2 linked regions of the Acuticoccus sediminis genome follow. Each later gene encodes a partner of the first gene's protein in a complex. Links are inferred from orthologs where the notes say so. Each region holds a gene or a part of one and is shown on either strand. Other genes may lie near its edges.

Region 1 (16,397 bases):
CGCCGCAACGACGGCGGTTGGGACATCCAGATGCAGAACATCGCCGATCACCTGAGCGGGTCCGCCGCCGCCCCCCGGGCCTGATGCCGGCCGCGACGACGCCCGAACTCTCCGGCCGCGCCGCGAAGTTCGCCGCCCTCGGCGATCCGACACGGCTGTCGCTCGTCGCCATGCTCTCGGACGGCGGCCCGCGCTCGATCGTCAGCCTGGCGGAGGGCGTCGGCCTCACCCGCCAGGGCACCACCAAGCATCTGAAGGTGATGCAGGACGCCGGCCTCGTCGCGAGCCGCCGCGAGGGCCGCGAGACGCGCTTCACGCTGCGGCGCGACGCGCTGGCCGAGCTGCGTGAGCACCTCGACCTCGTCTCGGCCCAGTGGGACGACGCGCTGGACCGCCTCAAGGCGTTCGTGGAGCGCCCCGGATAGGGCTCGTTCAGCCGTGGCGTCAGCCGAGGTCGGCCAGCGTCCCCGTCCGCTCCCACGAGAACGCGTCGCGGAGCTGCGCGTCGCCCCAGAAGCGGCTGCCGTCGCCGGTGATGAACGTCGGCGCGCCGAAGACACCCGCCGCCTTCGCCGCCTCGACGTTGGCGAACAGCGCGGCCTTGACCGCCTCGTTCCTGATCCCCTCGGCGATTCGCGCCGGGTCGATGCCGGCGGCCTCGGCAGCCTCCGACAAAGTCTCGGCCTGGGCGATGTCCATCCCCTTGCCGTACTCGCAGTGGAACACCGCCCGGCTGAAGGCGGCCCGTTCCGCGCCCTCCAGCGACAGCGCGGCACGCGCGGCCGACACGCTGCGCGACGGGAACACCTCCGGCATCACGAACGGGATGCCGCGATGGGCCGCGCGGCGGGAAAGATCCTCCCACATGAACGACGCCTTCGCCTCCGACGACAGGTTGGGCGTCGCCTTGAACCCCGCGTCGGCGAAGATCGGTCCGAGCAGGAAGGGCGTCCATTCCACCTCGATGCCTTCCGCGTCGGCGAGCGGCTCGATCCGCATCGCGGTGAGGTAGGAGTAGGTGGAGGAGAAGTCGAAGAAGAATCGGATGGCCATGGCGCTTCCCTTGGCGCCGCATTCGCGCGGCGCATTCTGGCTGGATGTGGACCGCGGGGCCGCAGTCGCGCGCACGTTCGGCGTTATGAACGAATCGATCAAGCATGCCGCGCCGGAGACATCCCGGGACCGGTGGTCACGGTTCGTTGATGCCGCGCCCGCCCGTCCTTGACGCGCCGAAGGCCGGACGGCATCGTCCGCCCGTGCAAAATCGCTTCGGAACACTCTGGCGGTCCGCATTCGGTGCGGCAGCCCTCGCTCTGGGCCTCGCCGCCCATGCCACTCCCAGCATGGCCGAGGATACCCGCGCCGCCATCATCGACGCCGCATGGGACACGCGGGACTACATTCCGCAGCTTCGCGCCAACGGCATCCAGGTCATCGGCCGCTATCTCGCGCGCTGCCCTCAGCCGGAACGGAATATCCCGTCCAAACGGCTGATCGACCAGGGCACGATCAAGGACCGCAACAGCGAGGTGCGCCGCATCCTCGACAACGGAATGGCGATCCTCTCGATCTACCAGTACAACAACGACTCGAAGAACAAGTTCTTCGGCCGCGACCGGAACGGCAATCCCCTGCCCGACGGCAACTGCCGCACCACCAGCCGGGAGCGCACCCCCAGCGACGAGGGCGAGCTCGACGCCAAGGCCGCCGTCGAGCAGGCCAAGGCACTCGGCCAGCCGCGCGGGTCGACGATCTTCTTCGGCGTCGACATCGCCTTCAGCAAGTCCGACGTCGCGACGCAGCGCGCGATGGTCCAGTACTTCGAGATGGTGAAACGCATCGTCGGGCGCGGCGGCTACGAACTCGGCGCCTACGGCAACGGCGACGCGCTCGACGTGCTGATGGACAAGCGGCTGATCCGCGTCGCCTGGCTGTCCGCCTCCCGCGCCTACCCGGGGACGACCGAGTTCCACAATTCCGGCCGCTGGCACCTCTTCCAGAGCGGCGTCAACCTGGAATGGTTCGGCGGCAAGCCCGGCCAGTGCACGCCCGGGCTGCCGCTCGACGTCAACGTCAAGAACGCCCGGTTCGCCGACCAGGCGCTCGGATTCTGGACCACGCGCGGCGTCGTGCGGCTCGACCCGTCCCGCACACGCTCGGTCTATGCCACGCGTCGGTTCGCCTGCGACGGCGACTCGCGCATCCGAAAGGACGCGAACTCCGGCGCGCGCGACCTCATCTCCTCGCAGTCGCGCTGCCGCGGCGGACGGACCGTCCGCCATCCGGACACCGTGGACTACGCCAACGCCACCCGCATCGGCCGCCAGAGCGGCGATGTGGTCGAGGTCGACTACGACGACGACGGCAACTTCGACGGCTGGACCGCGGCCTCGAACCTGACCTCGAGCTTCAACGTCAAGCCGCACTGGATCCACGGCAAGGGCCAGCGCCAGTCCGCCCGCTGCAACTGAGCGCGCCCACGCGTGTGCCTCGGCGGATGACCCGCGCGGCGCTGCGTTCCTGACATCCCGACGCGAGCAGGGGACGCTGCGAATGCGACCGGAGCACCGTGCCGACCGGCAAGACCGTCAGGGTCCTCGCGGCTAAGCCGGCAGGGCGTCCCGCCCTTTCCGGGCAACATGGCGCGGGCGATGCATCAGGGACGCCCGAAGGGAGCTTCACGATGCTGCAAACCTGGCAACTCTGGGCGGTCATGGCCGCCGTCTTCGCCGCGCTCACCGCGATCTTCGCCAAGGTCGGCGTCGAGGCGATCAACTCCGACCTCGCGACCATGGTCCGCACCGTGGTCATACTCGTCATCGTCGTGGGGATCGTGGCGGCGAGCGGCCAGTTCGGCGGGCTCGCGACGATCTCGACGCGCAGCTACGTCTTCCTGGCCCTCTCGGGCGCTGCGACCGGCGCGTCCTGGCTCTGCTACTTCCGCGCGCTCAAGATGGGCGACGCGGCGCGGGTCGCGCCGATCGACAAGCTGAGCGTGGTGCTGGTCGCCGTGTTCGGCGTCCTCTTCCTCGGCGAGCAGCTCTCGGCGCTGAACTGGGTCGGCGTGGCGCTGATCGGCGCCGGCGCGATCCTCGTCGCCTACAAGGGCTGAAACGCGAAAGGCGCCGGCCCGCGAACGGACCGGCGCCTCGTAACCGTGTGCTGGGGCGCCGCAGCGCCGGGATGGCCGCCTTACAGCGGGCAGCGACGGACCTCTCCGCCGTAGGTCACGTACGTATCCGTGCTCGGATCGTACGAACGGTAGTTGGCTGCGCAGCGCTGGACGTGGGAGCTGGTGGCCGGCACCGTGCCGACGACGGTCGTCCGCGAGCTCGACAGCGCGCTGCCGGCGATCACGCCCGCCGCGGCGCCGATCACACCGGCCGTGGCAGCCGCGGCACCCCAGTTGTCGTTGTCGTTGTCCCAGCCGCCGTAGCGGTGGCGGTAGTAACGATCACTGTGGCCGCGGTGATGGTTCCCGCGATGATTATAGTGCCGCTCGTGCTTCATTCGCCCAACACCCCGGTCACCGGGATCGGCCGAAGCAGTCGTCATGGTCGCAGCACTCGAGATGAGAAGCGTCGCGGCGGCGACGCCAGCCATAAGCTTACGCATAATACCTCACTTTCACTTCGTCCGATGGCCCATCAGGGGCGGGGGTCTGGCCCCTGCACGGCTCGAAGTCCTGTTTGGTACTATTCAATGCGTAGCGAACGACTTGGTTTCACTCTACCGCGTCAGAGCGGGCAGCGACGGACCTCGCCCGTCGCCGTCGTATAGCTGTCAGTCTGCGGATTATAGGTGGGATACCGGGCCTTGCAGAGCTGCATGTGCCCGCCCGTCGGCGTCCCGGGACCGTCGTAGCGCTGCGACGGAATCACGCTGCGGATGACGACACCCGCCGTCGCGCCCATGAGGTTGGCGCCGAGGGGGCCGAAGAGGGAGAAGTCGCCGTCCGTCGGCAGCTCCATCCCCTCCACCGAGCGGGTGCTGCCGCGTGGCGCGAGCTGCGGATCCGGCGCGGGATAGCCGGAGTAGTTCTGCCAGAACGGCCGGCCGCGGACCCAGGACTTGACCGACTGGTCCGAGTTCGCGGGATCCGCCGCCGCCGGGGCGACGTGCGCGGCAGCCGCGGTCAGGAGGGCCGCCGCGGCGACGGTCAGGGTGAGCGCTCGCATGCCGATCCTCCTTGGTGTCGACCTCTGGCGAATGCGTCGGGCGCCGCAGCGGCTGCGGCGCCCGGATATCGTGGCGGCGAGGCGGCGCGGAGCCGCCCTCCCACGTGGCGCGCCGGTGGCCCGGCGCCCGGTCTCAGTAGACGCGCTTCGCCGGCGCGATGTACTCGATCGCGTTCGACAGCGTGTAGGCGTGCACCGGACGGTCCTCGAGGCGGACCTTGTAGTTGTCGTCGAGGAAGGCGAGCGTGTGGATCATCCACTTCTCGTCGTCCCGCTCCGGGTAGTCCTCGCGGGCGTGGGCGCCGCGGCTCTCGGTGCGGTTCAGCGCCGAGTCCATGGTCACGACCGCCTGGCCGATGAGGTTGTCGAACTCCAGCGTCTCCAGGAGGTCCGTGTTCCAGACCATGGTCTTGTCCTTGACCTGGATGTCGCCGAGGCCGCCCGCCACGTCGTGGATGAGCGTGTGCCCTTCCTCGAGGACCTCGCCGGTGCGGAACACGGCGCAGTTGTTCTGCATCGTGCGCTGCATCTTGTCGCGAAGCTCGGCCGTCGGCGTGCCGCCGCTCGCGTGGCGGAAGTGGTCGAGGCGCGACAGCGCGGGCTCGGACGCGCGGTCCGGGCACGGCGGCAGCGACTCGCCCGCCTTCACCGTCTCGGCGCAGCGCAGCGCCGTGGCACGGCCGAAGACCACGAGGTCGATCAGCGAGTTGGAGCCGAGGCGGTTGGCGCCGTGAACCGACACGCAGGCCGCCTCGCCGATCGCCATCAGGCCCGGCACGACCCGGTCAGGATCGCCGTCGACCTTGGTCAGAACCTCGCCGTGGAAGTTCGTCGGGATGCCGCCCATGTTGTAGTGCACGGTCGGCAGAACCGGGATCGGCTCCTTGGTGACGTCGACGCCGGCGAAGATCTTCGCCGACTCGGAGATGCCCGGCAGGCGCTCGGCGAGGATCGCCGGGTCGAGATGCTCGAGGTGCAGGTGGATGTGGTCGGAATTCTTGCCGACGCCGCGGCCCTCGCGGATCTCCACCGTCATCGAGCGCGAGACGACGTCGCGCGAGGCGAGGTCCTTCGCGGACGGGGCGTAGCGCTCCATGAAGCGCTCGCCGTCGGAGTTGGTGAGGTAGCCGCCTTCGCCGCGCGAGCCTTCCGTGATGAGGCAGCCCGAGCCGTAGATGCCGGTCGGGTGGAACTGCACGAACTCCATGTCCTGCAGCGGCAGGCCGGCGCGCAGCACCATCGCGTTGCCGTCGCCCGTGCAGGTGTGCGCGGACGTGCAGGAGAAGTACGCGCGGCCGTAGCCGCCGGTCGCGAGGATGGTCTTGTGCGCGCGGAAGCGGTGAATGGTGCCGTCGTCCTGGCACATCGCCATCACGCCGCGGCACTCGCCCTCGTCCATGATGAGGTCGAGCGCGAAGTACTCGATGAAGAACTCGGCCGAGTGGCGCAGGGACTGGCCGTAGAGCGTGTGCAGGATGGCGTGGCCGGTGCGGTCCGCGGCGGCGCAGGTGCGCTGCGCGGTGCCCTTGCCGAAGTTCGTCGTCATGCCGCCGAACGGGCGCTGGTAGATCTTGCCCTCTTCGGTCCGCGAGAACGGAACGCCCCAGTGCTCCAGCTCGTAGACCGCCGCGGGGGCGTTGCGGACCATGTACTCGATCGCGTCCTGGTCGCCGAGCCAGTCCGACCCCTTCACGGTGTCGTACATGTGCCAGCGCCAGTCGTCCTGGCCCATGTTGCCGAGCGCGGCGGAGATGCCGCCCTGCGCCGCCACGGTGTGCGAGCGCGTCGGAAAGACCTTGGTGATGCAGGCGGTGCGCAGGCCGGCCTCGGCGCAGCCCACGACGGCGCGCAGGCCCGAACCGCCGGCTCCCACCACCACCACGTCGTATTCGTGATCGATGATCTTGTAGGCGGGACCCGTGGTCCCGTTGCCGTTCGTCGCCATACTCAGGCCCCCGTTCCGACGCTGCCGCCGGTGAGGACGGCGAGCATGATTTTCACGATCGCAAAGATGGCCGTCGCGGCGATCGCAACCGCGAAGAAGGTGTTCAGGAGGAGCAGCAGGATGCGCGCGCCTTCCGCGTGCACATAGTCCTCGATCACCACCTGGATGCCGAGTTTCATATGGACCGCGACGGAGACGATCGCGAGGGCGAGCGGCACCGCGACCCAGGGCGAGCCGACGAGCGACACCGCGTCCGCGTAGGAGCGGCCGGACAGCATGATGGCGACGACGGCGAGCACGATGACCAGGATCGCGTTGGCGAAGCCGGTGATGCGCTGCTGGATGAAGTGCTCGGTCCCGGACTTGGACGAGCCGAGATGGCGGATCGTCTTCAGCGGGGTGCGGTCGTTGCCGAAGGCATCGCCGGACTTGTGGAGCGGGCTGCGCATCAGATGTTCTCCAGAACGACGACGAAGGCCCACAGGGCGGTCGTGATCAGGATCGAACCCGTGACCGTCATCCAGGCGAGGTTGTAGCGCTCCTCGCCGAAGCCCTTGCCGGCGTCCCAGATGAAGTGGCGCAGGCCGCCGAGCAGGTGGTGAATCAGCGACCAGGTGAAGGCCACCAGGATGATCCGTCCGAGGAAGGACGAGTAGATGCCGTTGGCGGTCGCATACGCCTCGGGGCCTGCGGCCAATGCCAGCAGATAGGCCACGACGAGGACGAGGCCGGCGACGTTCATCATGCCCGTCACGCGGTGCATGATGGACATGACCATCGTCACGATGGGCCGATAGATCGAAAGGTGCGGCGAAAGTGGCCGTGGCCGACGGCTCACCTCGGTATCTGCGCTCGCCATGAAGGTCCCCCTGGAATTCCGCGACCTGAACTAGCCTCGAATGGTTCTAGGGTCAAAGCAAACCCTTGGCCCATTTCATCGAAGCGCTTGCCGCGGTCGTCGCGAGCCGCCACCTTTAGCACAACCCCCATCCAGCGAGGCAGCACGATGAGTGACAATTTGTTCGAGCGCCACGGCCTGGATCCAGCCCGCACGGAGGCGATCGTCGCCGACGCGCTGTCGGGTGCGGACGACGGCGAGCTCTTCCTCGAGCATCGCACCAGCGAGAGCCTGGTGTTCGACGACGGGCGCATGAAATCCGCCGCGTTCGACATCTCGGACGGCTTCGGCCTTCGCGCCGTCGCGGGCGAAGCGGTCGCGGTCGCCCACTCCTCGGACGTGTCGGAGGCCGCCCTGCGGCGCGCCGCGGCCACCGTCGGCACCGTCGGCCGCAACCACGCCGGGACGCTGGACGTCGCGCCGACGGGCACCAACCGCCGGCTCTACGCCGACCTCGACCCCATCGGCGCGCCGGACTTCGCCGAGAAGGCCGCCCTCCTCTCCACGATCGACGCCTATGCCCGCGGCCGCGATCCGCGCGTGCGGCAGGTCTCCATCTCGCTGGCGGCGGAGCGGCAGGTGGTCAACATCCTGCGCGCCGACGGCATGCAGCTTGCCGACCACCGCCCGCTGGTGCGGTTCTCCGTGACGGTGATGGTGGGCGACGGCAACCGCCTGGAGACCGGCAACTACGGCACCGGCGGGCGCGAGCCCTACGCGCGGTTCATCGCCGAGGGCTCCTGGCAGCGCGCCGTCGACGAGGCGCTGCGCCGCGCGCTCGTCAACCTCGACGCGGTGCCAGCCCCCGCCGGAACGTTCGACGTGGTGCTCGGCCCCGGCTGGCCCGGCATCCTGCTGCACGAGGCGGTGGGCCACGGCCTCGAGGGTGACTTCAACCGCCGCAGGACCAGCGCCTTCGCCGGGCTGATGGGCGAGAAGGTCGCCGCTCCGGGCGTCACGGTGGTCGACGACGGCACCCATCCGGACCGCCGCGGCTCGCTCACGATCGACGACGAGGGCACCCCCTCGTCCGAAACGGTTCTGATCGAGGACGGCCGCCTCGTCGGCTACATGCAGGACCGGCAGAACGCGCGGCTGATGGGCATGCTCCCCACCGGCAACGGGCGCCGCCAGTCCTACGCACACACCATCATGCCGCGCATGACGAACACGATCATGAAGGGCGGCGACACCGACCCCGAGGAGATCCGCGCCGGCGTCAGGGACGGGCTCTACATGGTCTCCTTCGGCGGCGGGCAGGTGGACATCACGTCCGGCAAGTTCGTCTTCTCCTGCACCGAGGGCTACCGCCTGCGGGACGGCAGGATCTGCGAGCCGGTGAAGGGCGCCATGCTGATCGGCAACGGGCCCGACGCGCTGACCCGCATCGCAGCCGTCGGCAACGACATGGCGCTCGACGACGGGATCGGCACCTGCGGCAAGGCCGGCCAGTGGGTCCCCGTCGGCGTCGGCCAGCCCTCGATCCGCATCAACGCCATGACGGTCGGCGGCACGGAGGCCTGACCGCCGCCCGCAAGCCGGAGCGAACGCGGACCGCCCGGGACCGGAGCCGCCCGCCGGCGCGGGGCAGCGCCCGGCCGCCGCCCCGAAGTCCCCTCCCGAGGCCGGGGCGCGGCGCGATGGCGCAATCGGGCCTCGCTTGACCGGCGCGGCGTCGATACCGACCTATCGGCGACCGCCACGCGTGTGTGCCGCGGACGGCCCTTGCTCCTGCACAATGGTCCCCACCATGGTCGATCCGTCGTCCATCCCGTCCGCCCTTCCGGAGCGGTCGCGGCGCTTCATCATCTGGTTCAACGCCCTCGTCGGCATCGTCTTCATCGCGGTGATGGTGCTGCCGCTCGAGGCGTCCGCCGCTTGGATCTCCGGCGCCTTCCTCCACTCGGCGACGATCGGCTGGATCGTCGCCGCCGTGACGCTGCTGCCGACGCTCTTCTGGCTCTTCGGCCGCGGCCTCAGCCAGGCCGTCTCCGCCGAGGCCGAGATCCTCGACGAGGTGCGCCGGCCGGACTGACAGGCGCCGCACGCCGCCCACAGGCCGACAGCGCAGATCAGGGACGCGCCGATCCGGCGCGCACGGCATTGCGCGACACGCGCGGCACGTGAAAAGTAAGGCCGCCGGCGCGGTTGCCGGCGGTCGACAAGAAACGAGGAGGGCGCCGTGATCGATGCGTTGCGCGAGGATCTGGCTACTGCATTTCGCGTTGCCGCGGCGATGGACCTGAACGAAGGCATCTGCAACCACTTCTCGGTCACGGTGCCGGGGAGCGAGGAGCGCTACCTCATCAACCCCTACGGCATCCACTGGTCCGAGATGCAGCCGGGCGACCTCCTCCTCATCGACGGCGACGGGCAGGTGATCGAGGGCGACGGCGAGGTCGAGGCGACGGCCCGCTACATCCACGTCGCCGCGCACCGCGCCAACCCGCGCCACGGCGCCGTCCTCCACACCCACATGCCGCACTGCACCGCGCTGACGATGGTGGATGGCGGCAAGCTGGAGATGGCGCACCAGACCGCCTGCCGGTTCCACGACCGCATCGTCTACGTCACCGAGTTCGGCGGCCTGGCGCTCGACGAGGGCGAGGGCGAGGCGATCGCCGGCTCGGCCCGCCACGACAGCGCGGCCGACGTCTTCTTCCTGGCCCACCACGGCGTGACCGTCTGTGGCGGATCCGTGGCGGAAGCGTTCGACGATCTCTATTATCTGGAGAGGGCGGCCCGGCAGCAGGTGCTGGCCATGTCCACCGGACTGCCGCTAAGGTTGATGTCGCACGAGATGGTGGTCCATACCGCCCGGCAGATGCGGCAGGTGATGAAGGTGCAGGCGGAAGAGCATTTTCGCGTCTTGAAGCGACTCTATCCGCCCTCTGGCACGGCGTGAGCGAATGAACAGGCATGAGATGATGGCGGGGCGTCCCGGCGCCGAAGCGAAGCTGAGATATCTGGACGGCGACTTTCAGGTCCTGTCGCCGGGCGCCTTCGTGCGCTGCGCGGTGACCGGCCGGCCGATCCCCCTCGCCGAGCTCCGCTACTGGAGCGTCGACGACCAGGAGGCCTACGCCGACGCATACGCGGCCAACCAGGCCTTCATGACGCGCCGGATGCGCTGACGCGGCGTCGGGACAGGCGACGCGGCCCGAAGGCCGGACGGGCCGCGCACCGGCTCGTTCAGCGGCGCAGCAGGTTGCCGAGCGCCCCGCGGGCGATGGACTTGCCGATCTTCGCCCCGGTCGCCCCGGCGACGGCGCGGCCGATCCGCTCGCCCGCCTCCGCCGCCGCGGTCCGCGCGGCACCGCGCGCCGCCTTCTGCGCCGACGTCAGCCGCCGGCGCGACGGCCCGCCGAAGAGGAACCACCAGAGCCTGCGGACCGCGCCGGGATCCTCCTCCGGCTCGCTCCGGGGGCCGGGCTTCGGCGCCTCCGGAGGGGCGGGATCGCCCGCCTCGGCGGCCTCGGCGGCCTCGGTCGCCCGCGCGGCGAGGATCTCGTAGGCGCTCTCCCGGTCGATCTCCGTGTCGTAGACGCCGGCGACCGGCGACCTTGCCATCAGCGCCGTCCGTTCCTCCGTCGTGATGGGCCCCATCCGCCCGGATGGCGGGCGGATCAGCGTCCGCTCCACGATCGACGGGACGCCCTTCGGCCCCAGGGTCGAGACCAGCGCCTCGCCCACGCCGAGCTCGGTGATGACGCGCTCGGTGTCGAGCGCCGGGTTGGGCCGGAACGTCGTCGCCGCCGCCCGCACCGCCTTCTGGTCGCGCGGCGTGTAAGCCCGCAGCGCGTGCTGCACGCGGTTGCCGAGCTGCCCCAGCACCACGTCCGGCACGTCGAGCGGGTTCTGCGTGACGAAGATGATCCCGACGCCCTTCGAGCGGATCAGCCGCGCCACCCGCTCGATCGTGTCGATCAGCGCCGGCGGGGCGTCGTCGAACAGCAGGTGCGCCTCGTCGAAGAAGAAGACGAGCTTCGGCTTCTCCGGATCGCCCACCTCCGGCAGCGTTTCGAATAGTTCGGACAAAAGCCAGAGGAGGAACGTCGCGTAGAGCTGCGGGCGCAGCATGAGCTGGTCGGCGGCGAGGATGTTGACCACCCCGCGCCCGTCCCGGACCTGCATCAGGTCGGTGATCTTCAGCGCCGGCTCGCCGAAGAAGCGGTTGCCGCCCTGCTGCTCCAGCGTCAGCAGCGCCCGCTGGATCGCGCCGATGGAGCGCTCCGAGACGAGCCCGTAGTCGCGCGACAGCGTCGACGCCTGGTCGGCGACGTGCACCATGAGCGCGCGCAGGTCCTTCAGATCGAGGATCGGCAGGCCCTGGTCGTCGGCGAGCTTGAAGGCGATGGCGAGGACGCCCTCCTGCACCTCCGTCAGCTCCAGGAGGCGGGCGAGCATGAGCGGCCCCATCTCCGTCACCGTGGTGCGGATCGGGTGCCCCGCCGCGCCGAAGAGGTCCCAGAAGACCGTCGGGCTGGCCTCGAACGCGTAGTCGTCGCCGAGCCCGATCGCCGCCGCCCGCTTGAGGAGGAAGTCCTTGGGATCGCCCTGCATGGAGAGCCCCGCGAGGTCGCCCTTCACGTCGGCGCAGAAGCACGGGACCCCGGCGCGGGAGAAGCCCTCGGCGAGGATCTGCAGCGTCACGGTCTTGCCGGTGCCGGTGGCGCCAGTGATCAGCCCGTGCCGGTTCGCCATGTCGAGCCGCAGATACTGCGGCGTCTCGGCCGTGCCGACATAAACCTCGGTATCGTTCAGGATGCTCATGCGCCTCGGCCCGCTCGCGGTGACGCAGCTTGAGGGGCGAACCGCGCCGGGTGCAACCCTTGTTACACCGCGACCGTAATCTGTGGCTGCGGGTCCTCCAGCTCGTGGAGCCGCCGCGCCGCCGTCTGCGCCACCCGGAGGTGGATCGCCCGGCGCACTGTCGCGGTGAGGCGTTGGGGGACCGCCTCTCGCACCAGAGCGGCGTCGAACCCGTCGGTCATGATGAGCCCCTCGTCGGCCGGGAAGATGTCCCCGACCTCGGGCAGCGAGGCGAAGAAGAAGCGGTCGCAGGCACGCTTGTAGCTCGGCCACTTGTCGTCGGCGCGATAGTCGGCGAGCGAGGACTTGATCTCGACGATGACCACCTCCCCGTCGACCCCGATGCCGACCAGATCGGCCCGGCGCCCGTCGGCGAGCGTCAGCTCCGGCACCACCGCGAAGCCGAGGTCGCGCAGGAGCCGTGCCGCGCCGCGACGCACCTTGATCGCGGACGGCGACTGGCGGCCGTCCACCATGGGCGCGACATCGAAGACGGAAAGTAGCGGCATACGACAGACCCGGGTGCAGCGATGTTCATGAAACACCCCCATCCTGCCGCATGCAACCCTACAGCAGGGCGCCCCCGACGGCCCCAGCGGCGGCGACGACCGCCCAGGGCGGCACGGCGAGGTGCCGCAGCGCGACGAACGCCGCCACCGCTAGCGCCAGCGCCGCATGCGTCGGGACGCCCTGGACGATCACCGGATCGTAGAACGCGGCCGCCAGCAGACCCACGACCGCCGCGTTGACCCCCGCGAGCGCGCGCCGCGCGACCGTCGCCCGCCGCACCCGGTCCCAGAACGGCATGATCCCCACGACGAGCAGCACCGACGGCAGGAAGATGCCGACGAGCGCCACGATGGCCCCCGCGACGCCCCCGAACGGCTCGGCCACCGCGCCGAGATAGGCGGCGAAGGTGAAGAGCGGCCCCGGCACCGCCTGCGCCGCCCCGTACCCGGCGAGGAAGGCGTCCGGCGGCACCAGGCCCGCCATCTCGCCCTGGAGCAGCGGCAGGACCACGTGTCCGCCCCCGAACACCAGCGCACCGGACCGGTACGTCCGGTCGAGCAGGTCGAGCGCCGGGCTCCACGCCGCGGCGAGGGGCAGGAGCAACAGCAACGCGAAAAACCCGGCGAGCGTCGCGATGCCGACCCGCCGCCCGACGGGTGCGCGCGGCGCGTGGTCGTCCGGCGCCGCATCCGGCACCGCGAGCCAGAGGCCCGCGATCGCCCCGACGGCGATCACCACGAGCTGCATCACCGCCGGATCAGGCGCCAGCAGCATCGCGACAGTCGCGGCCCCGGCGATGGCCGCCCGCGCCCGCGTCGCCGCGAGGCTCGCCGCCATCCCGAGGAGCGCATTGGCGACGACCGCCGCGGCCGACGCCTTCAGGCCGAGGATCCACCCCGCCCCGGCGCCGAAGCCGACCCCCGTGACGAGGAGCCCGAACGCCGCCAGCGCGATCGCGGAAGGCAGGGTAAACGCCGTCCATGCGGCGAGGAGGCCCGGGAATCCGGCGCGCTGCAGGCCGATCGCCATGCCCACCTGGCTCGACGCGGGACCCGGAAGGAACTGGCAGAGCGCGACGAGATCGGCGTATGCCGCATCGCTCATCCACCCCCGGCGCTCGACGAACGCGGTCCGGAAGAACCCCAGATGCGCGACGGGTCCGCCGAAGGAGGTGAATCCCAGCGGCAGGAACGCCGAGAAGACTTCGGCCGCGGTTCCAGGTCTGTCGCGATGGGTCATCCGGCTCCTCCCCCGCCTCCGCATCGCCATCTACGATGACAGGGCGATGACACGAGCCAACACGCCGGTGGCGCCGGACGCCGGTACTCCCCGCAATCCGTACGGCCCGTCGGCCGCCGAACCGCCGGTCGCATCCCCGGAGTCCCGGCGCATTTATGGTTCCGGTTCAGGGAGGCCAGTTCGCCCGGAGCACGCGGTATCGGGGCTGACCACGGGCCTGATACGACAACGCCCGCAGCATCGGGCGATGCGCGGGCGGAATGGGTGGGGGCCCCGGTCGTTCATGTGCGCCGCGCTAGGGATGCCCCCGGCGGCGCGGTCGACCCTGTCGTCCCGGCGGCGTGCGGGCCTGCCCCGTGTGGGGCGACCGGCCGGCCGGCTTGGTCAGCGCGGAGCGCGCTTGGCGAGGATCCGCTGCAGCGTGCGGCGGTGCATGTTGAGGCGGCGTGCCGTCTCGGAGACGTTCCGGTCGCACATCTCGTAGACGCGCTGGATGTGCTCCCAGCGGACGCGGTCCGCCGACATCGGGTTCTCCGGCGGCTCCGGCCGTTCGCCGACTTCGCGGGTCAGCGCCGAGAACACCTCGTCGGCATCGGCCGGCTTCGCGAGATAGTCGACGGCGCCGAGCTTCACCGCGGTCACGGCCGTGGCGATGTTGCCGTACCCGGTCAGGATCACCGCCCGCGCGTCGGGCTTGCGGCGGCGGATGCGCTCGACGACCTCGAGGCCGTTGCCGTCGCCCAGACGCATGTCCACCACGGCGTAGTCGGGCGGATTGCGCTCGGCCATGTGGCCCGCGTCCTGTGCGCTCTCGGCGACGTCGGTGACGAAGCCGCGCTTTTCCATGGCCCGTGCCAGGCGCTGGCCGAAAGCGGCATCGTCATCCACGATCAGGAGCCGGCTTCCATCGACGGCCTTGGCCGGAGCGGCCTGCGGCATGGCGTCCATGTTGATCCCCTCGGTTATATACTCTTACCTGCACAAATAGTGCGTTCGAGGGCTTTGCATTACAAAATGGCCAAAATTTAATGACCTGACGGCAGAGTCGGCCAAAGAGTGCGCCTCGGCCACGCGACCGTCACAGTCGCGCCGTCCCTCGCCTCGAACTTCACCGTCGCCCCCGTCCGCTCCAGCAGCGTCTTCGCGATGAAGATGCCGAGGCCCATGCCGCCGCCCCGCTGGTCCTCCCGCCGCCGTGAGACGTAGGGGTCGCCGATCCTGTCGAGCACGTCGTCGGCGAAGCCCGGTCCGTCGTCGGCGATGACGATGGTGAGCCGCTCGCTCGTCCACGTCGCGGTGATGCGGACCAGCGTCTCGGCGAAATCCACCGCGTTCTCCACAAGATTCCCGAGCCCGTAGTGAATGGCCGGGTTGCGCGCCACGAGCGGCTGATCGCTGAGGTCGCCGTTGAGCTCCACCTGGATCTCCACGCCCGCTCCGCGGTGCGGCTCGGCCACCTCCTCGATCAGCGTGCGCACGTTGAGGCGCACCAGCGGGCTGTCCGAGTCGTCACCCAGGTTCTTGAGACGGCCCAGGATTTCCCGGCACCGCTCGGTCTGGGAGCGCAGCAGCGCCACGTCTTCGGCGAGGGGGCTGTCCGGCGGAAGCTCCCGCTCCATCTCCTTGGAGACGACGAGGATGGTGGCGAGCGGGGTGCCCAGCTCATGCGCGGCGGCGGCGGCGAGACCGTCGAGCGCGTGCAGGTTCATTTCGCGCTGCAGGATCACCTCCGTTGCGCCAAGTGCATCCGCGAGCTGGCGATTTTCCTCCGACACGCGGAAGGCGTAGCTGCCCATGAAGATCAGGCTGCACACCAGTGACAGCCAGATACCGCCGATGAACAGGAACGGCGGGCTATAATGCTCGCCGCTGTACCAGGGGAGCGGCTCGTGCGCGACGACCAGCATGGTCGCCGACAGCAGGACGAAAGCTCCCAGGGTCATGGTGCGGCTGGCGGACAAGGTCGTCGCCGACACCATCACCGGCGCGATCAGCAACAGCGCGAAGGGATTGGTTAAGCCACCAGTTAATCCGAGCTGAAGGGCGAGCTGGGCGATGTCGAATGCCATGACACCCGCCGTCCAGCTCTCGGACATCTGGCGGTTATCGGCAAATTTGACGCGCAGGAACACGTTCGACCACGCCGAAAGCGCCACGAGCCCGAGGCAGGCGGACAACGGCATGTCGAAATCGAGAAAGACGCCGACGAAAAGGATCGCGGTAAGCTGACCCAAAATGGCGAGCCATCGCAAAAGCAGCAGCGTCCGAACGCGCACCACGCGTTCACGAACGCTCAGGACGGCAGTTCCTTCAGTCACTCTGCGGCTGACCTCCCGATTGAACGCAGCACACTTTGGTCAAACTTGCCAAAACGCCTCATGAGGGCGATATGTTGCGGTGCAGCATGCGCGGTGGCTGGTCGCGGCGCCACAACACGTTCGAGGTTCTATGTATTACCAACTCTATGAGCTGAACCACGCTATCCTCAGTCCCGCCCGCGCGCTCAACGACGCCGTTCGGCTCTACTACAAGAACCCGCTCAACCCCCTCACGTATACCCAGTTCGGCCGGCAGATTGCCGCGGCGACCGACGTGTTCGAGCGGATCACCCGCCGGTACGCCAAACCCGAATTCGGCCTTACCCACACCGACGTCAACGGGATGCGCTGCAGCGTCACCGAGGAGATCGTCTGGGAGCGGGCGTTCTGCAAGCTCATTCACTTCAGGCGCGAGCTCCCCGAGGGCACGCCGCAACAGCCCCACGTCGTCATCGTCGCGCCGATGTCGGGTCACTACGCCACGCTCCTGCGCGGCA
Region 2 (11,537 bases), 510 kb from region 1 along the record:
GGTTGCGGGTGAAGTCGAACACCTCGCCGGCGGCGGCGAAGTAGACCGTCACCTCGGTGCGGTCGAGCCTCACGCCCCAGTCGATCGCCGCGAGGGGATCGCTCGCGTCGCCGCGCGTGATCTCCAGGCGATATCCGCCCCGGTCGCTGCCGTAGAAGGAATCCGGGACGACGTAGCAGGTCGCGGTCTCGGTGAAGCTGACGGTGAGGGCGGCGTTGAGCGTGCGGCCGTTGGCGTCGTCGTTCTCGGCGACGACGTTGCCGTCTGCATCGACCAGCCTGAGGAAGGGGTCCGACAGGGAACGGCCGTCGACGCGGACCGCGTTGAGCGAGATGTCGTAGCTGCGCCCGGCCTGGAACTCGAACGCGTACCAGTCGGCGTCGTAGGCGGGGTGGGCGGGGCTCGACCGGACGACGATCGAGTCGCGCACCGGCGTGTCCAGGAACAGGGGGGCGGCGGTGGCGGGCGTGTCGCCGGGGTCGTCGCCGGGCGTCGTCAGGCGCCGGGTCGTCGACAGGTCGTCCACGGCCGCTTGCGTCGAGTAGGTCTCGGTCATGCGGTACCGGTTGCCCTTGCTGCGCGTCTCGACCCCGCGTCCTGTCCCGGGAGCGGGGCGGAGGAAGCTAGCACCGGCCGGCAGGGTCCGACAGTGTCCCGACTGTCAAAGCCAGCCATCGTGAAATGACGCGATTGCCTCCTCGGGCGCCGGGCGCAGACGGATCTTTCGGAGGCGGCCGGCCGTCAGCGGATCCCGACGGCGGCGGCGCGGCGCTGGCGGGCGTAGCGGGAGCGGCGGCCGACGAGCGGGGAGCCGCGGCGGCGCGGGGAGGGGCGCTCGGCGAGGACGACGCCCAGCGGGGTCAGCTCGGCGTGGACGCTGCCGTCCTCGTTCACGGCGAGCAGCGGCAGGTTCAGCGCCTTGCCCCAGGCTTGCCACTCGCGCGCCACGTCCGCCGCCTCGGTCGACGTCGACAGCGGGATCGAAAGACGCGGGTTCTCGTGCACCAGGGTGAGGTTGAAGACCGGCTCGCCGTCGCCCCGACGCACCGCGACGCCCACACCGCGGAACGAGGAGACCGGGCGGGTCGAGATCCCGTCGGTGGCCGCCGAGACGGCCAGGGTGTGGTTCGTCACTTCCAGCGCCGGGCCGTCGTCCTCGAACGAGACCTCCTCGCGGGGGGAGCGGACGACGCTCATGCGCGCCGGCTCCATATCGTTGTCGGGCACCCAGCGGAAGGCCGAGAGGGGCGCGCGGACGGTCTGGGAATGAACGACATCGTGGGACATGCAGGCGGCGGCGTTCATGGGGCGTCTCTTTGAAAACGTGTGGCTTCGTCGGTGAGGTGAATGTACCGCCGCCCGTTTTTCGTCCCGGCTAAGTCCGAATGGTGAATTCCGAAGCCTCTGTTGACAGAGGCGTAACCTTGTCCGGGCGGGGGCCGCAGAATCGCTGGACGTTGGGGGAATCCCTTGCCGTCGGGATTTAGGCTTCCTAAACCCTATTCGATGCCAAACCCCTCCGCCTTTTCAGACATGGCCGATCTCACCAGCCTCGCCGAGGCAGCGCTCGACGCTGCCAGGGCCGCCGGCGCGGATGCGGCCGACACCGTCGTCGCCGCCGGTTCGTCCACGGCCGTGACCCTCCGCAACGGCGTGACCGAGGAGGTCGAACGGTCCGAGGGATCGGACATCGGCCTTCGCGTGTTCGTCGGTGCCCGCAGCGCCCTCGTCGGCGTCGGCCATGTCCGGGACCTGGCGGACGCCGCCGCCCGGGCCGTCGCCATGGCGAAGGCCGCTCCCGAGGACGACACCGTCGCCCTCGCGCCGGTCGACCTCCTCGCCAGGCCGCCCTTCCCGGACCTCGACCTCGACGACGGGGAGGAGCCGGACGCCGACGCCCTCACCACGCGGGCGCGCGCGATGGAAGAGGCGATGCTGGATGTCGCGGGGGTGACCAACTCCAACGGCGTCTCCGCGGGCGCCCGTCGGGCGGAGCGCGTGTTCGCCACGTCGACCGGCTTCCTCGGCGCCTACTCGGCGACGTTCCACCGCCAGAGCGCGACCGCGATCGCCGGCGACGGCACGCGGATGGAGCGCGACAGCTGGTCCAGCGTGAAGCGCCACCTCGCCGAGCTCGCCGCGCCGGAGGAGATCGGGCGCATTGCCGGCGAGCGCACCGTGCGGCGGCTCGACGCACAGCAGCTCACCACGCGCAAGTGCGCCGTCGTCTTCGAGCCGCGCGCGGCCTCCGGCTTCGTCGGCCATCTGCTCGGCGCGGTGAACGGCTCGGCCGTGGCGCGTGGGGCGAGCATCCTCGCCGGCAAGCTCGGCACCAAAGTGATGCCGGAGGCGATCACCATCCGCGACGACCCGACCGTGCCGCGCGGCCTCGCCTCCCGCCCGTTCGACGGCGAGGGCCTCGCCGCCGAGCCGATCGACATCGTCGCCGGCGGGACACTCGCGTCCTACATCCTCGACCTCTCCACCGCGCGGCGCATCGGCGCCACCTCGAACGGCCGTGCGTCGCGCGGGACCGGCCTGCCGAGCCCCTCCTCGACCAACGTGTCGATCTCCGGCGGTTCGGGGGACCTGCAGTCGCTGATAGAGGAGGCCGGGTCGGGCGTCCTCGTCACCGACCTCATCGGCATGGGCGCGAACATCGTCAACGGCAACTATTCGCGCGGGGCTGCCGGCTTCTGGTTCGAAAACGGAGAGATCGCCTATCCGGTGGCCGAGATCACGGTCGCCGGTTCGCTCGTCGACATGTTCGCCGCTGCGCGGTTCGCCGACGATGCGCCGGGGTTCTCGTCCGTCGACGCCCCGTCCATCGCCATCGCCGGAATGACGATCGGTGGCCGCTGAGTGCGACATCGAGCTTCTCGTGCGTGCGGCGCGCGCGGCGGGGCACGTCGCCCTGACCTTCCGCGGCGCCGCGCAGAGCTGGACCAAGGACGACGGCACGCCGGTGTCCGAGGCCGACCTTGCCGCCAACGAGGCGCTGCGCACCATCCTGATGGGCGCGCGGCCCGGCTACGGCTGGCTCTCGGAGGAGGACGGCCGGGCCAGCGGCGGCCCGCTCTCCTTCATCGTCGACCCCATCGACGGCACCCGGGCCTATATGCGCGGCGACACGTACTGGACGGTCGTCGCCGCGGTGCTGGACGGCGGGCGGCCGGTGGCCGGCGTCATCTACCGGCCCTTCGTCGACACGCTCTACTGTGCCCGTCTCGGCGGCGGGGCGACCCGCAACGGGCGACCGGTCCACGTGTCCGGCCGGCAGGAGCTGCGCGACGCGCGGGTGGCGCTTCCGGGGCCGCTCTACCGCGACGGAGGGTTCGAAACGGCAGGCGTCGTGCGGGCGCATAATGTCTCATCGCTGGCCCTGAGGCTTGCCAAGGCGGGCGAGGGCCGGCTCGACGCGGTCATCACCAAGTCAGGCCCGCACCATTGGGACCTTGCAGCCGCCGACCTCTTCGTGCACGAGGCAGGGGGAACGTTGACGAACCTGTCTGGCGAGACACTTGACTATGCGGCCGAGACCACAAGCCATGGTGCTGTGTTCGCCGGCACTCCCGATCTCGCGGAACCGTTGCGGCGCATGGCGGCACGCCATGACGCAGCGGCATAGATCTCACATGGCCCGTCTGCGTTTCGGACCGACACTATAAACTCATCGGATCGGATATGGCGGACAAGCAGCTTCTTCACCTCGTTCTCGGCGGCGAACTGGCCGACCTTCAGGGCATCACGTTCCGCGATCTGAAGGACGTCGACATCGTCGGGGTCTTCCCGAACTACGCCGAGGCGCACAAGGCCTGGCAGCGGAAGGCACAGCAGACCGTCGACAACGCGCACATGCGCTATTTCATTGTCCATCTGCATCGTCTGCTCGACCCGGAGACCGGCGAACACGCGTGACGTCATTGATCTGGTCGCTCTACGGGGCGGCCGGGACGGCGGCCTCACCGCTGGCGCGGCGCTATCTGGAGCGTCGTGTCGAACGCGGGAAGGAGGATCCGGCGCGGCTGGACGAGAAGCGGGGCGTCGCGTCCGCCGCCGCGTTCGACAGCGCGCCGCTGTGGATCCATGCCGTGAGCATCGGCGAGAGTGTGGCGGCGCTGACCCTGGCGCAGCGGCTGGCGGCTGACGGCTGGCCGATCCTCCTCACCACGTCGACGCCGGCGGCCGCGGCGCGGATGGCGCCGGCGCTGACCGAGCGTATCGTGCAGCAGTACGCCCCGCTCGACACGCCGCCCTTCGTCGACCGCTTCCTCGCGCACTGGCGGCCGGCGGCGGCGATCATCATCGAATCCGAGATCTGGCCGACGACGCTGCTGGCGCTGAAGCGCCGCCGGATCCCGCTGGCCCACGTCAACGCGCGGCTCTCGGATCGCTCGTTCCGCAGCTGGCGGCGGTGGGGCTGGGTGGCGAAGTCGCTGTTCGGCGCCATCGACCTGGCGCTCGCCCAGTCGGAGGAGCAGGCGTTCCGCTTCGCCGCGCTCGGCACCCGCGAGGTGCGGGCGACCGGCAACATCAAGTTCGACGCCGTCCCGCCCGAGGCCGACCCCGCGGCGGTGGCCGCGCTGCGCGGGGCGATCGGCGCGCGCCCCGTGTGGCTCGCGGCCAGCACCCATCCCGGCGAGGAGGAGGTGATCCTCGCCGCGCACCGCGTTCTCGCCGCCCGCTGGCCGGACCTCCTCACGGTGATCGCGCCGCGCCACGTCGAGCGCGGGGAGGCGGTGGCGGCGCTCGCCTCGGACGTCGGGCCGGTGACGCGCCGCAGCGCCGGGGAGGGGCCGACGGGCGCGATCTACGTCGCGGACACGCTGGGCGAGCTCGCGACCCTCTTCGAGGCGGTGCCGACTGTGCTGCTCGGCGGCTCGCTGCGCCCCTATGGCGGTCACAACCCCGCCGAACCGGCGGCCTTCGGCACGGCGTTGCTGACCGGGCCGACGCACGGGGTGATGTTCGAGCCGTTCCTCGCCGCCGGCGCGGCCCGCGCCGTGGACGACGCCGCGCTGCCGGGCGCCGTCGCCGAGCTGATTTCCGATCCCGCCGAGCGCGCCCGCCGGGGCGAGACGGCGCTCACGGTCCTTGCCGCCGAGCGCGGCGCCGTAGACCGCACCCTCGAGGCGCTCGCCGCCTGGCTCCCGGCGCGTCCGGCATGACCCTTCCGCTCCGTGATACCCCCCGGGGCGCTGTCGCCCGGTGGTCGCCGGGCACGGCGGGGCAGAGATGAAGGCGCCCGGCTTCTGGTGGGCGGACCGGCCGGGTCTCGCCGCCGCGCTTTTGGCGCCGGCGGGCTGGGTGGTCGGGACGGTCGCGGCGCGGCGCATGCGCCGCCCGGCGGGGGTCCGGCTCGACATCCCGGTGATCTGCATCGGCAATCCGACCGTCGGCGGGGCGGGGAAGACGCCCGTCGCCATCGCCGTGGCGCGGGCGCTTCAGGCGGCGGGGGCGCGGCCGGTGTTCCTCACCCGCGGTTACGGCGGCAAGGCGACCGCCCCGCGTGCCGTCGCCGGCGACCCGGCCGGCGAAGTGGGGGACGAGCCGCTCCTCCTCGCGGAAGTCTCGCCGACGGTGGTCTCGCCGGACCGCGTGGCGGGCGGCCGGCTCGCCGCGACGCTCGGGGACGTCGTCGTCATGGACGACGGTTACCAGAACCCCGGCCTCGCCAAGACATGGTCGGCGATGGTGGTCGACGCGGCGGTCGGGATCGGCAACGGCGCGGTGACGCCTGCCGGGCCCATGCGCGCGCCCCTCCCGGCGCACGCCGGCGCCGATGCCTGGCTGGTCGTGGTCGGCGACGACACGCGGCGCGCACCGCTGCCGCCGGTCCCCGGGCCCGTCCACGAGGTCCGTCTCCGGGCCGCTTCCGCCGAGCCGCTCGCCGGCCGGCCGGTGGTCGCCTTCGCGGGGATCGGCCGCCCGTCGAAATTCTTCGCCAGCGTCGAGGGGCTCGGCGCGGACATGCGCGAGCGCCACGCCTTCGCCGACCACCACCCCTATGCCGAGGCGGACGCCGCGCGCCTGCTGGCGCGTGCGCAAGCGGCCGGCGCACAGCCGGTGACGACGGCGAAGGACATGGTGCGGCTGAGGTCCGGCGGGCCGACGGCGCGGAGGCTCGCCGAAGCGGCGCTCGTCGTCACGGTCGAAGCGGAGTTGCCGGATGAGGTGGTGGCGGCTGTGACGGGGCTGGTCCGGCCGTCGTCCTGACGACGTGCTCCCCTTCTGGCTCGAGGGAGAACGCTGGACCGCCGACGGGCCGCCCGCCGGAAGCGCGCAAATCGGAATGGGCCGAGCGGGTGTCGGCCCGTCTTATAGGTTTTCCCTGCACCCTGGTGCGGGTGCAGGGCCGTCAGTTTTGGACGCTGCGGAAGCCGAGGTAGCGGATCCCCCAGCGGATCGTCGCCGCGGCGTGGTACGTCTCGTAACCCCTCTGGCGCACGGTCGTTCTGCCCTGAGGCGTGCGGTTCTCGATCGGCCAGCCTTCACGTGCGAGGCGTCTGATCTCTCCACTCTCGAAGTCGACAAACGGCATTGTATCACCCCCGTCCTAAAGTCATGTTCTGAAGCAGTATGGGGGACATATAGGTTACGCTGTGGTCGCTCGTGTGCCCTCTGTCACAGACTTGTGTTCTTTTTTTTCGTTTGACGTAGCAGAAGGTGGCGGAAGTTGCGCGGGGGCGGACGAAGGTGTCCGCTCGGCGATCTTCACGGACCGGGCCAGCCGCGTGACGGCCGGCGCCACGGCGATCTTTCCCTCGTTGACGAAGGCTTCGTGGTTCTTCTCCACCTCGGAGAGGACGTAGCGGTAGTTGACCATCATCCCGTGGGCGCTGGCGATCCCGCGGGGCGAGACGTCGCCGCCGAAGTTGATCTGCTCGAGCCGTGCGCCGTTGCCGAGGTGGAAGCGGGCCACCGGGTCGCGCGGCCGGTTGTTGTCCTTCACCTCCAGCAGGTAGTGGGCCGTCAGCGGCCCGAAGGCGGCTTCGGCGGACTTCGCCTGGGCGGTGTTGTTGATCCAGTTGTCCGCCAGCTCCTCCAGCAGGCCGCGCGTCGTGTCGTCGACGGCGCTGGTCGGGCGCGCCGCCTCCTCCTTCAGCCACTTGGCGAAGCCCGGCACGGGGGAGAGGGTCACGAAGTTCTTGAGGTTCGGCAGCTCGCTCGCGAGGTCCGTCGCCACCTGCTTGATGAGGAAGGAGCCGAAGGAGATGCCCCGCAGCCCGTCCTGGCAGTTGGAGATGGAGTAGAAGACCGCGGTCGTCGCCGTCTGCGGGTCGATCGGCTCGCGGTTGCCGGACAGGATCGGGCCGATCGCGCGCGGGATGTCGGTCGTCAGCGCGACCTCGACGAAGATCAGCGGCTCGTCGCCGAGGCGCGGGTGGAAGAAGCCGAACAGGCGGCGGTCCGGGACGTCGATCCGCCGCCGCAGCTCGTTCCAGTCGGTGATCGCGTGGACCGCCTCGTAGCGGATGATCTTTTCCAGGATCGCCGCCGACGTCTGCCAGTTGATCTCGCGCAGCATCAGGAAGCCGCGGTTGAACCAGGCCGCGAACAGGCGCTTCAGGTCGTCGTCCACCGGGGCGAGGTCCGGGTGGTTGCCGAGACGCTCGACCAGCTCGCAGCGCATGGCGACGAGCGCCTGCGTCCCGCCGGTCACCTGGTTGAGGCGGCGGAAGATCTCCACGCGGCGCGGCTCGGCGGCCCTCTGCAGGTCCTTGGCGGTGGTGCCCGACGGCTTGTCCAGGTAGGCCTGCGCGGCGGCGGCGAGGCGCTCCGGCTCGGGCCCGTAGTCCGCCGCGAGGGTGCGGAACACGAAGGTGCGGCCGGCGCTGTCGAGGTCGCGGTAGGCGCGCAGAAACTCCGCCGCCCGCTCCAGCGAAGACGATTCGCCGCGTCCGGTCAGCAGGCTTTCGATGAGCTGTGCCAGATCCGCCCGGCTCGTCCGGCGCGGCTTGCGCCGCTCGCCGAAGATGCGCGTGTCGGTGATTGTCGATAACAGGTCATTGATGACGCTGGTCTGTCGCATGGGTACGCTCCCGCGCGGCGTGGCACAAAAGTGGCCTTAGGGTATAGCACTCTGCGGTTTGATGAGGATGCCGATGCCCGAACAGAGCTATAGCGTCCGGCACGTGAAGACAGCCTACTCGGGCTTCATGACGCTGGACCTCTACGAAGCGACGATCGAACACGACGGGCGTACCACCGAGATGGTGCGCGAGGTCCACGATCATGGCCACGGAGCCTGTGTTCTGCCGTTCGACCCGGTTCGCCGCACTTGCCTCCTCGTCCGCCAGCTCAGGTTGCCCGTCCATGTGGTCGAAGGCAATGGCCTCATTCTGGAAGCGGCCGCCGGCCTGATCGACCCGGAGGACGAGAGCCCGGCCGCGGCGGCACAGCGTGAGGCGGCCGAGGAGCTGCGCTACATGGTGCGCAATGTCCAGTCGGTGGGCACCGTGTACACGATCCCCGGCCTCGTCACCGAGCTGATGTACTGCTTCACGGCCGAGTATAGCGAGAGCGACAGGATCACCGAGGGCTTCGAGGCCGATCCCGACGAGGTGATCGAGGTCGAGGAGTGGAAGCTCGACGACCTCTGGAAGGCCTGGAAGGACGGCGCGTTGCGCGACGCCAAGGCGGTGATGTGCCTGATGGGCCTCAGGATCGACCGCCCCGACCTCTTCACCGTGTAGGCCGGCGCGTCAGGCGTCGTCGGCGTCCCAGCGGGCGCGGATCCGGCGCATGATCGTATAGACCGCGCCGGCCACGAAGGGCGCCAGGATGCCGAGCGCCACGTACTCCGACACCGGCAGCACGTGGACCGCCTTCAGCGCCCGGACGGGGTAGGCGAGGAGGCCGAGGAGGTAATAGCTGATCGCGATGACCGACAGGCCCTCCACGGCCTCCGACAGGACGAGCTGGCGGTGCTGGCGCTCGTTCATGGAGCGCATGATCTCCTGGTTGGCCTTGTCCATCGAGACGTCGACCCGCGTGCGCAGGATGTCGAGGGCGCGGCCGATGGCCTTCGACAGCTCGTCCTGCCGCCGCTCCGTCGAGGCGATGGTGCGCACCGCCGGCCCGAGGCTCGCGGTGATGAAGCCCGACAGGGTCGCCCGTTCCTCCAGCTTGACCTCGAGGAGGGCCTCGAGGCGCTCCTCCACCAGCTTGGCGTAGGCGGTGCTGGCGGCGAAGCGGTAGCTCGTGGCGGCGCGCATCGCCTCGGTCCGCGCCGACAGCTTCTGCAGCTTCTCGAGGATGTCCTCGTCGCTCTCCCGGCCCTCGGTAAGGGATTCGGTGACGTCGGCGAGGTCGCCCTCCAGCTTGTCGAGCACGGGGGCGAAGCGGCGGGCGACGGCGATGCCGATGAGGGCGAGCGTGCGGTAGGTCTCGGCCTCCAGAAGGCGCTGGATGCGCCGGCCGAGCTGGGCGGGGCCCATCTCCGCCACCGCGACCTCGATGGAGATGAAACCGTCCTCCTCCGGCCTCGCGGTGGTGGCGAGGACGAGATTGCCGCGCATGACGCCGCCGATGGTGTCGTCGCAGATCGGCCCCGGCTCGTCGACCAGGGACAGGCGGAGCGCGACCAGCAGCTCGGCGCTGTCCGGCGTGTGCGCGGCGATCTCGGCGATCCGCGCGGCCCCCGCCTCGGGTCCTGATGCCGAGATGAGGGTGAGGGACATGAACTCGGTGTGCGGCTCGAGCCGGACGGTGAGATCCCCGTCCTCGCGGACGGTGTGGGGCGCGGATGCCGCACTCTCCAGCCCGAAGACCGCCGCGTAAAGCGCGAGGCGCGAGGCGCGGTCCGGGGTGAGGAAGGCGAGGTGATGGAGCGTCGTCGGCACCGTCAACGGCAGAAAGGGCCGGTCGTGCGCTTCCTTGATCGCGGTGTCGCGGTCGGGGTGGTTGCGAAAGGGAAGGCGGCTCGCCGCCATGGTTGACTCCTCACCGTTTCTGCGCATCGGCGCCGCTACGGTGAGCCCGGCAACTCAAGATGGCAACAGGGCCAAGGGTCGGAGATCGGCCGGGCGAACCGGCGATGCGTCAGCTCTGCAGGCGCTTGACGATCGGCAGGAGGAAGCGGCGCGGGCCGTGCTGGGAGAAGACCGAGGAGATGCGGTTCTGCCAGCCGGGGATCACCACGCGCTTGCCGGCCTTGAAGCTTGTCCAGCCGATGTCGGCCACCTGGCTCGACGGCATGCGCTTCATGGCGCGGAAGAGCAGCGACCTGTCCATGCCGGAGACGGCGCCGAACTCGGAGTGCGTCGGGCCCGGGCAGAGGGCGCAGATGGTGACGCCCGTGCCGCGCACCTCCTCCGACAGCGCCTGCGAGAGGGAGAGCACGAACGCCTTGCTCGCGTAGTAGACCGAGACGCCGGGGCCCGGCAGGAAGGCGGCCGTCGAGGCGACGTTGATGATCCCGCCGTGGCGGCGTTCGATCAGCAGGGGCAGCACGCGGTGGCTGAGCTCGACCAGGGCGCGGATGTTGAGGTCCACCATGCCGAGCTGCGGCTCGAGAGGCGACTTGGCGAAGGGCCCGGCGTGGCCGAAGCCGGCGTTGTTGACGAGGACGTCCACCGGCCGGCCGTAGCGCGCCACCTCCGCCATCAGCGCCTCGGGGGCGCCACGTTCGGTCAGGTCGAGCGGAACGACGTGGGTCTCGACCGGGAGCTCGGCGGCGAGGGCGCGCAGGCGATCCTCCCGACGGGCGACCAGGATGAGGTCCACACCATCGGCTGCGATCCGCTGCGCGAGAGCTTCTCCGATGCCTGACGAGGCGCCGGTGACGAGTGCGAGTTGGGCCATAGACGGCTACTTGCGCGCGGCACGCTCAGGGGCAAGGGTTTCATCTAGTTTACACGCCGAATTGTGCTGGCTCGCACGGTCGCCATGGCCGAAACGGCCTGCAGGTCAACGTGTGGTATCCGCTCCGGGACGGGGAATCGACGGGAGCGCGAGCCGGTCGCGCAGCGAGAACCACGTCATCGCCATCACCGCCAGCGGGCCGAGGAAGCGCGTGCCGCCGGGGAAGGGCGGCACGGGGAGGTGGGCGAAGACGTCGAGCTTCCCGGTGTCGCCGACGATCGCCTCGGCGATGACCTTGCCGGCGAAGGTGGCGAGGCCGACCCCCTGGCCGGAGTAGCCGACCGCGGCGTAGACCCCCGGCTCCAGCCGCCGGATGAATGGGCAGCGGGTGCGGGTGATGCCCAGCGTGCCGGACCACGCGGCGGCGATCGGCACGTCCCTGAGGTGCGGGTACACCTCGGCGAGGTAGGGCCGGACGATGGAGGCGACGTCCGCGGCGACCGGGCCGTAGCTCTCCCCGCCGCCGAAGATCATCCGGTTTTCCGCGTCGACCCGGAAGTAGCGGATGACGGCGCGGGTGTCGGCGACCGCCTCCCCGCCGGGGATCGGGGAGACGTCGAGCGGCTCGGTCGCGGCGATGTGGTTCACCAGCGGCAGGACGCGCGTCTCGATCCGCGGCTCGAGGCCGGAGAGGTAGCCGTTGCCGGCGAGCACGACGGCGTCGGCGGCGA

The links.
Region 2: the proteins of DLJ53_RS01915 (region 1) and DLJ53_RS04125 are in contact, whole or in part, in a solved structure (PDB 5NJ9), measured with the Escherichia coli proteins. The link is inferred for Acuticoccus sediminis from one-to-one orthologs.

Annotation. Positions count from the first base shown.
Region 1 is NZ_QHHQ01000001.1:449,777-466,173, forward strand. The notes cover bases 6,439-9,337. They hold DLJ53_RS01915 (TldD/PmbA family protein), read left to right. Parts: upstream 6,439-7,129; coding sequence 7,130-8,545; downstream 8,546-9,337. Other genes in these bases: sdhD (succinate dehydrogenase, hydrophobic membrane anchor protein), read right to left, coding at 6,439-6,572; sdhC (succinate dehydrogenase, cytochrome b556 subunit), read right to left, coding at 6,572-6,982; DLJ53_RS01920 (hypothetical protein), read left to right, coding at 8,772-9,056; DLJ53_RS01925 (aldolase), read left to right, coding at 9,204-9,337. Outside these bases: DLJ53_RS01865 (SRPBCC family protein), read left to right, coding at 1-84; DLJ53_RS01870 (ArsR/SmtB family transcription factor), read left to right, coding at 84-425; DLJ53_RS01875 (2-hydroxychromene-2-carboxylate isomerase), read right to left, coding at 445-1,053; DLJ53_RS35045 (hypothetical protein), read left to right, coding at 1,046-1,225; DLJ53_RS01880 (DUF1906 domain-containing protein), read left to right, coding at 1,344-2,471; DLJ53_RS01885 (EamA family transporter), read left to right, coding at 2,684-3,112; DLJ53_RS01890 (BA14K family protein), read right to left, coding at 3,193-3,615; DLJ53_RS01895 (BA14K family protein), read right to left, coding at 3,738-4,178; sdhA (succinate dehydrogenase flavoprotein subunit), read right to left, coding at 4,312-6,123; more of sdhD, read right to left, coding at 6,126-6,438; more of DLJ53_RS01925, read left to right, coding at 9,338-9,926; DLJ53_RS01930 (DUF2093 domain-containing protein), read left to right, coding at 9,931-10,155; DLJ53_RS01935 (helicase HerA-like domain-containing protein), read right to left, coding at 10,214-11,794; DLJ53_RS01940 (MmcB family DNA repair protein), read right to left, coding at 11,857-12,342; chrA (chromate efflux transporter), read right to left, coding at 12,401-13,582; DLJ53_RS01950 (ActR/PrrA/RegA family redox response regulator transcription factor), read right to left, coding at 13,967-14,530; and 2 more genes. UniProt on the Escherichia coli protein: Metalloprotease involved in CcdA degradation. Suppresses the inhibitory activity of the carbon storage regulator (CsrA).
Region 2 is NZ_QHHQ01000001.1:966,594-978,130, forward strand. What follows is about bases 711-3,697. They hold DLJ53_RS04125 (TldD/PmbA family protein), read left to right. Parts: upstream 711-1,533; coding sequence 1,534-2,862; downstream 2,863-3,697. Other genes in these bases: DLJ53_RS04120 (DUF6101 family protein), read right to left, coding at 742-1,305; DLJ53_RS04130 (inositol monophosphatase family protein), read left to right, coding at 2,852-3,628; DLJ53_RS04135 (DUF4170 domain-containing protein), read left to right, coding at 3,685-3,697. In the rest of the region: DLJ53_RS36345 (M10 family metallopeptidase), read right to left, coding at 1-556; more of DLJ53_RS04135, read left to right, coding at 3,698-3,918; DLJ53_RS04140 (3-deoxy-D-manno-octulosonic acid transferase), read left to right, coding at 3,915-5,168; lpxK (tetraacyldisaccharide 4'-kinase), read left to right, coding at 5,236-6,216; DLJ53_RS04150 (hypothetical protein), read right to left, coding at 6,359-6,541; DLJ53_RS04155 (malonyl-CoA decarboxylase), read right to left, coding at 6,596-8,032; DLJ53_RS04160 (NUDIX domain-containing protein), read left to right, coding at 8,106-8,696; DLJ53_RS04165 (DUF3422 domain-containing protein), read right to left, coding at 8,706-9,935; DLJ53_RS04170 (SDR family NAD(P)-dependent oxidoreductase), read right to left, coding at 10,045-10,806; DLJ53_RS04175 (NAD(P)/FAD-dependent oxidoreductase), read right to left, coding at 10,912-11,537.